Regions from separate parts of the Rhodococcus sp. GB-02 genome, predicted to be linked through region 2. Evidence: riboswitches for the same ligand, from Rfam matches in the RefSeq annotation. Region 2 holds a riboswitch; each other region holds the start of a gene.
What was found. Region 2 has a riboswitch for cobalamin ahead of ACSW29_RS11125 (ABC transporter substrate-binding protein). Riboswitches for the same ligand answer to the same signal wherever they lie in the genome.

Region 1 (2,196 bases), 920 kb from region 2:
GAGACCGGCAAGCGCACGCAACAAAGTCGACTTGCCCGATCCGTTCGGACCGACAACGCCGACTACTGCACCGGCGTCCGCCGCGATGTCGACGCCCTTGACGACGGTTCGGCGGTCGATGCGGACAACGACTCCGGACGCGGTCAGCGCCAGGGCGCGGGCGCTCACGAACTGCCACCGAATCGGTAGCGCCGACGGCCGAGAAGCAGGAGAAACAGCGGGGCACCGATCACCCCGGTCACCACGCTCAGCGGGATCTCGGTCGGCCGCAACGAGGTCCGCGCCACGACGTCGACCCACACCAGGAACGACGCGCCGATCAGCGCTGCCGCCGGCAACACCACTCGATGTCTGGCTCCGACGAGCATGCGTGTGACGTGCGGTATGACCAAGCCTACGAAGGCAATCGCGCCGGACACTGCAACCATCGTGCCGACCAACGCTGCCAGCACGCCGAACAGCACGTTTCGCAGGGTTCGGATGGGAATACCGAGCGAAGCCGCGACGTCCGGTCCGGCCGCCAGCGCATCCAGCCAACCGTGCAGGGCGAACACCGCTGCCGTCAGCAGGAACACAACGATGACCGGCGCCCACAACTTGTCCCAGGATGCCCCGGCCAAACTTCCCAGGAGCCAGAACAATACGGACTGCGCGGCCTGGGAATCATTGGTACGCAGCACCAGAAAACTCGCGATCGCCGACAGGGCGGATGCGGTAACGGTGCCGGTCAGAACCAATCGCAGTGGAGTGATACCGCCTTGCAGCGTCGCGATGGTGAAGACGAGAATCGCAGCTCCCAATGCCCCGATCATCGCGCCGAGGCTGAGCGCCCACACTCCCGCGCCGGCGAACAGTCCGGTGGTGATGACGGCGGTGGCACCGACACTCGCACCGGACGACACTCCCAGCAGGTGGGGATCGGCGAGAGCGTTACGGACGAGGGTTTGCACCACCGCACCGGCAACGGCAAGACCAGCGCCGACAGCCAGACCGAGCAGAACCCGAGGTGCCCTGATCCCCCACACGATCGCAAGTTCGGAACGCGTGACGGGTGGGCCTCCGAAGCGCGAGTGCACCACGTCCACCACAGTGGACACGGGGAGCATCTCGGATCCGAACGCCAACGCGCACACAGCAGAGAGCACGGTGACGACCAGCAGAGCGGGCAGCACGATACCCGGACCGAGTCGTCCTCGCGGTGCACCAGCCTTCGGCGAAGGCAGGTGGGTAGGTGGAGACAGAGCTCCGCCAACAGCATTCATGGTGTGACCGATCCATCCTCGTGGCATGACACAACGTCAACGAGGGTGGTATCTGGCTACGGTCGACGCATGGACGACCTCACAGTGGCGGGACCGCGCCGGAATTGCACCGACTTCCCATTACCTCGATGATGACGTCAGAACCATAACGGACCGCGGTCACCATTCTCGACACCGGATCAAGATTGCGACCCGATCATCGATCTCGTATGCCGCACGACGGCTTCCGTTCGCACTCGAAGTTCTTCGGGTGAATCCGATTCCAGCACAACCCGATGCACCTGACTGTCCACGGCAGTCACGGTCAGCCGCGACGTCAACAACGCATCGTCCGCGCTGAAACCGCGGCTCTGCAAGTACACCGAAAAACTTAGTACCAGTTGCTGATTCATTCCTTCGACCTGCTCGATGAGCTCACGCGTACGCGGAACCTGATCGTAGAGCAGGTGAAAGAACTCTCGCGGCTTACTGTTCACTTCGACCGCGCACTCCACCAACACCCGGACGGCCTCGTCCAGGGAGAGTTCGCGCTCGACGATGTCGGCAAGACAGACCGCAAAACTTTCCCGCGCAGCACTCACGTGACGGTTAGCCAACTCCGAGAGGATCTCGTACTTGTCGCCGAAATACTGGTAGAGCGAGCCCACCGACACCCCTGCCTCGTCAGCGATCCGGTTGGTGGTCGCCGCCATGCCCTCCGACGCGAAAACGCGAGTAGCCGCCTCCAAGATCGCGTCGTAGGTAGCCCTCGAGCGCTGTTGGGAGGGCCTTTTCCGCCGAGTCGACACGGTCCTCCGATGCGAGTTGTCAGCGGCGACGCCGGTACCGAGAATTGTGTAGGTGACCAGCGCCGATTACTCGAAGTTTATGCCCGACCGGTACACCGCCCACATGCCGGAGCCGACCCCGACGTGGTGGGGGTGGAACGGCAACA
Region 2 (2,196 bases):
CTGCAGCGATCGCACCGAAGCCCAGAGACCGGATGACGGCCTGCGGGAAAACGAGCATGCCGCTGAACGCACAGATCAGCAGTAGACCCGAGAACATGACGGTGCGACCCGCCGTCAGAACTGTTCGCTGGGCAGCAGCTCCCGGATCCGAGCCTGAATTCAGTTCTTCACGGAACCGGCCGACCACGAACAGTCCGTAGTCGATCGCCAGTCCCAACCCGAGAAGAGAAGCGACGTTGATCGAGAATGAGGACACATCGGTGACCAAGGTGAGGATCCGGAGAACCGCCAATGCGCTCAGGACACTGAGTACACCTACGAACACCGGAACCGCGGCAGCGACGACGCCGCCGAAGATGAAGACCAGCAGCACCAGAGTGATCGGAATGGCGATGGCCTCGGCGACAACCAGGTCTTTCTCGAGTTTCGTGTTGAATGCGACGCCGACGACGGTGTTGCCCGCGAATTGTGCCTCGGCGCCTTCGACTTCGAGCTTCGGCAAGAGATCGGCGAAAGTGGCCGGCGTGACTCCCGAGTCCGGTGCCAACGTGATCGCAACGGCGCCCATGGATCCGTCGTTCGAGAGCAGACTGGCCTTGGCCGCCGCGTCCGTTCCCCAATACGACTTCACCGACGCCGTCGGCACTTCCGTTTTGAACTGGTCGACCGCGGCCGTCACTGCCGGCCCGATGTCGTCCAGGGTCTTACCGCCTGTGGGCGAATAGATCGCGATGATGTCCGGGGTCTGTGGGCCGAGGTTGTCTTCGATGATGTCGGCGACTTTCGCGGAGTCACTGCCCGGATCGATGAATCCGCCCTGGCTGAGCTTGCCGAATACTCCGAGTCCCCACACCCCACTGATGAGAACTATCAGAACCGCGAGGCTCAGTACCCACCATTTCCGGGCGACGACGGTTTGGGCCCAGCGTGTCATGTATCAACTCCGGTGTGTGGGGGCGTCTGGCCAGATCGACTGTAGTGGGCGTTTGGTCTTGAATCGGAAACGTGATGCATACTGCTCGAAGCACTTGCAAGCCACGCGTGTGGGGGAAGCCGGTCCGAATCCGGCGCTGACCCGCAACGGTAGGTCGATTCTCGGTAGTCGCCGAGCGTCGGCAAGCCCGATTACCCACCGCGCGGTGTGCGACATCCATTCGTCGTGGTCTACGAAAAGGAAGTCCAGCAGGAGCTCTGGCCGAGGATCAGTGTGCGGGCGGAGTTGTCTGTCGGATTCTCATTCGTGGCTCAGAGCCCTTACGAGGTCCCCGTGTCACTTCAGTTCTCCCCTTCCCGCGCCGCCACTGTTCTCATCGCGGTCGCCTTGGTTTCGGCAGGTTGTTCCAAAGGTCAGGAATCAGAGTCGGCGTCTGCTGCGGAATCCTTCGCACAGCCGGTGTCCGTGACCAACTGCGATCGCGAGATGACCTTCGATTCGCCGCCGCAGCGCATCGTGTCTTTGAACGGACACGTCACCGAAGCCCTCATCGAGATCGGCGCGGGTGATCGGATTGTCGGGCGGGCTTACAGTGACAACCCGCCAACTGCCGAGACCGCCGATGTATTCAACAAGATTCCCAGCCTCTCCGATACGTTCCCGAGCATGGAGCAGGTTCTCGACGTCGATCCGGACTTCGTGGTCGGAGGAATGACCAGTGCCTTCAACGAGAAGCAAGGCCGTTCCCGAGACGCTTTCGGCGAGCGCGGAATCAACACCTTCCTCTTCTCCGAATACTGTGGCACCGGTTTCCCCGACATCGGATTGCTCGAGAACGACTACACGCAACTCGGTCGAGTCCTGGGCGTCGAAGATTCCGCCCGCGAGGTCGCCGAGGAGATCAGCGATGGTCTCGATTCCGTCCGCGCTTCGGTCGGGGACGCGGCGCCGGTGCCGACCTTCTTCTACGACAGCGGTGACCAGGTTCCGACGACAATCGGCGGAGTCGGCGTCGGTCAATTGGTCGCGGAATACTCCGGCGTCTCGAACATCTTCGCCGAAGGGACAAAGCCCTACATCGACGCATCGTGGGAAGCTGTTGCCGAGCGTGCACCCCAGGCGATCGTGGTCATCGACTACGGCGACAAGACGGCCGACCAGAAGATCGACTTCCTCCGTGCCCAGCCGTTGATGGCGACCACCCCTGCTGTGCAGCAGAACCGGTTCGTCGTGGTTCCTCTCGCTGACCTGTTCGAGAGTTC
Region 3 (2,196 bases), on a different contig from region 2:
ATTCGCGGTACTTCGCTGCCGAGATTCGGATCGGATTTCCCTCGAGCTGCTCGGCAGTGAGCCAGTCGGGATCCTGGCCGCCGGCCGCGATCAGGGCGTGGATCAGCGCGTCGCCGTCCTTCGCCGCCAGGCCGGGAACTGCGTCCGGACCGTCGACCGGACCGAGGTCGTAACCGGCAGAACGCATTTCGGTGAGCAGGTCGATTGCGCTCGCCGGAGTATCGAGACCGACGGCGTTGCCGATGCGGGCGTGCTTGGTCGGGTACGCCGAGAGCATGAGTGCAACGCGACGCTCGGTGGTGGGAATGTGGCGCAGCTTGCCGTGACGGACCGCGATCCCGGCGACACGGGCAGCGCGCTCGACGTCGGGGACGTACGTGGACAGTCCATCGGCGTCGATTTCCTTGAATGAGAACGGGACTGTAATGATGCGGCCGTCGAATTCCGGCACCGCGACCTGGGTCGCGACGTCGAGAGGCGACAGTCCGTCATCGTTCTCGTCCCAGGTGGCGCGGCTACTGGTCAGGCACAGGCCCTGCAGGATCGGGACGTCGAGCGCAGCGAGTGCGGCAACATCCCAGGCTTCGTCGTCGCCACCGGCGGACGCCGTCGCGGGCTTGGTGCCACCGGCAGCAAGAACTGTCACGACCATGGCGTCGGCGCGGCGCAGAGTGGTCAGAAGTTCGGCTTCTGCGGTTCGTAGTGATGCGCAGTAGATCGGGAGCGCTGTGCCACCGGCCTCGGCGACGGCGTCACACAACGCCTGGATATACCGGGTGTTTCCGGCCAGGTGCTGAGCGCGGTAGTACAGAACGGCGATGACGGGACCGGTCGCCGAGTCGAGATCGGGCGCGAAATCCGCGATCCCCCAGGAAGGCAGGTGGGCCGGCGGCTCGAAACCGTGACCGGTGAGCAGGACGGTGTCGGACAGGAAGTGGTGCAGCTGTGCCAGATTCTGCGCGCCACCCTCAGCCAGGTAGTTGTGCGCCTCGGCAGCAACACCGGCGGAGACCGTCGAGCACTCCATGAGGTCGGCGTCCGGCGCGTGCTCGCCGCCGAGAACGACTACGGGGAGTCCGGAGGCAAGGACCATCTCCAGGCCGTCTTCCCAGCTGCGACGGCTGCCGAGGATACGAACGATCACGAGGTCGACGCCGTCGAGCAAGGGCGGCAAGTCCTCCGAGACCAGCAAGCGTGAGGGATTGGCCCAACGATAGGCGACGCCGTCGCCGGCTTCCTGGCTGGCGCGGGCGCTCAGCAGATCGGTGTCGGACGTGGAGAGCAGAAGAATCACGGGTGAAGCCTTCCTGGGGTTTCGCGCCCCGTGGCACAGATCTGTCATCGACGGCGGTTGAGGGTCTGACTCGTGTTTCCGAGCGGAAACACGTCCCGCTCGAGCAACACTTACAGTGGCGCGACCGCACCGGACTTTCACCGGTTTCCTCAACTGCCGTCACTGGTGGTGGTGATGCTACCGGTCCGCAGAAGGCACTCATGACAGGTCGTACCCTGGAGCCATGCCCACGGACCGTTCACAGCCAGACGCGTGCCCGGGTGCACTGCAAGTTCACCACGCCGCCGACGGCGCACTGGCTCGCGTGCGCCTACCCGGCGGTCTCCTCACCCCGGTCCAATTGCAGACGCTTGCAGACGCGGCGCGCGATCTGGGTAACGGGCAGATGGAACTCACCTCGAGGGGCAATGTTCAGTTGCGCTCGGTCTCGGACCCCGAAGCCTTCGCGGCGCGAATCGCTTCGGCCGGCCTGCTGCCGTCCGCGACGCACGAGCGAGTACGCAACATTCTCGCGTCCCCACTGTCCGGCCGTATCGGGGGCGTCGCCGACATTCGTGAACTGGTCCACCGTCTCGATTCGGCGATCCAAGCGGATCAGGCATTGGCGGATCTGCCGGGGAGAACCCTGTTCACCCTTGACGACGGGCGCGGAGACATCACTGGGCTGCGGGGCGATTTCGGCCTCCATGCGCGCAGCGCCACCGAGCATTCCCTGGTGCTCGCCGGTCACCACACCACTCACCGCGTACATGCAGATGACGCCGTCGAATTGCTCCTCGAGGCGGCTCGATCGTTCCTCGACGTCCGCGACAAGCACTGGCGCCTGGCCGAGGTTCCGGACGGAATCGAACGCACCCTCGAGCAGTTGGGTCTGAGCGCCGAGTCCATCGGCGCGGCAGATC

Region 1: another riboswitch for cobalamin. It lies ahead of ACSW29_RS06815 (FecCD family ABC transporter permease); the one in region 2 lies ahead of ACSW29_RS11125 (ABC transporter substrate-binding protein).
Region 3: another riboswitch for cobalamin. It lies ahead of cobN (cobaltochelatase subunit CobN); the one in region 2 lies ahead of ACSW29_RS11125 (ABC transporter substrate-binding protein).

The regions. Positions count from the first base shown of each region.
Region 1 is NZ_JBPUKE010000001.1:1,438,898-1,441,093, reverse strand. Features, by position in the region: gene ACSW29_RS06820 (ABC transporter ATP-binding protein) at 1-168, opposite strand, end outside; gene ACSW29_RS06815 (FecCD family ABC transporter permease) at 165-1,172, opposite strand; cobalamin riboswitch at 1,290-1,425, opposite strand; gene ACSW29_RS06810 (TetR/AcrR family transcriptional regulator) at 1,442-2,050, opposite strand; gene ACSW29_RS06805 (alpha/beta hydrolase) at 2,103-2,196, shown strand, end outside.
Region 2 is NZ_JBPUKE010000001.1:2,355,595-2,357,790, forward strand. Features, by position in the region: gene ACSW29_RS11120 (MMPL family transporter) at 1-934, opposite strand, end outside; cobalamin riboswitch at 1,004-1,151, shown strand; gene ACSW29_RS11125 (ABC transporter substrate-binding protein) at 1,268-2,196, shown strand, end outside.
Region 3 is NZ_JBPUKE010000003.1:123,670-125,865, reverse strand. Features, by position in the region: gene cobN (cobaltochelatase subunit CobN) at 1-1,294, opposite strand, end outside; cobalamin riboswitch at 1,334-1,466, opposite strand; gene cobG (precorrin-3B synthase) at 1,518-2,196, shown strand, end outside.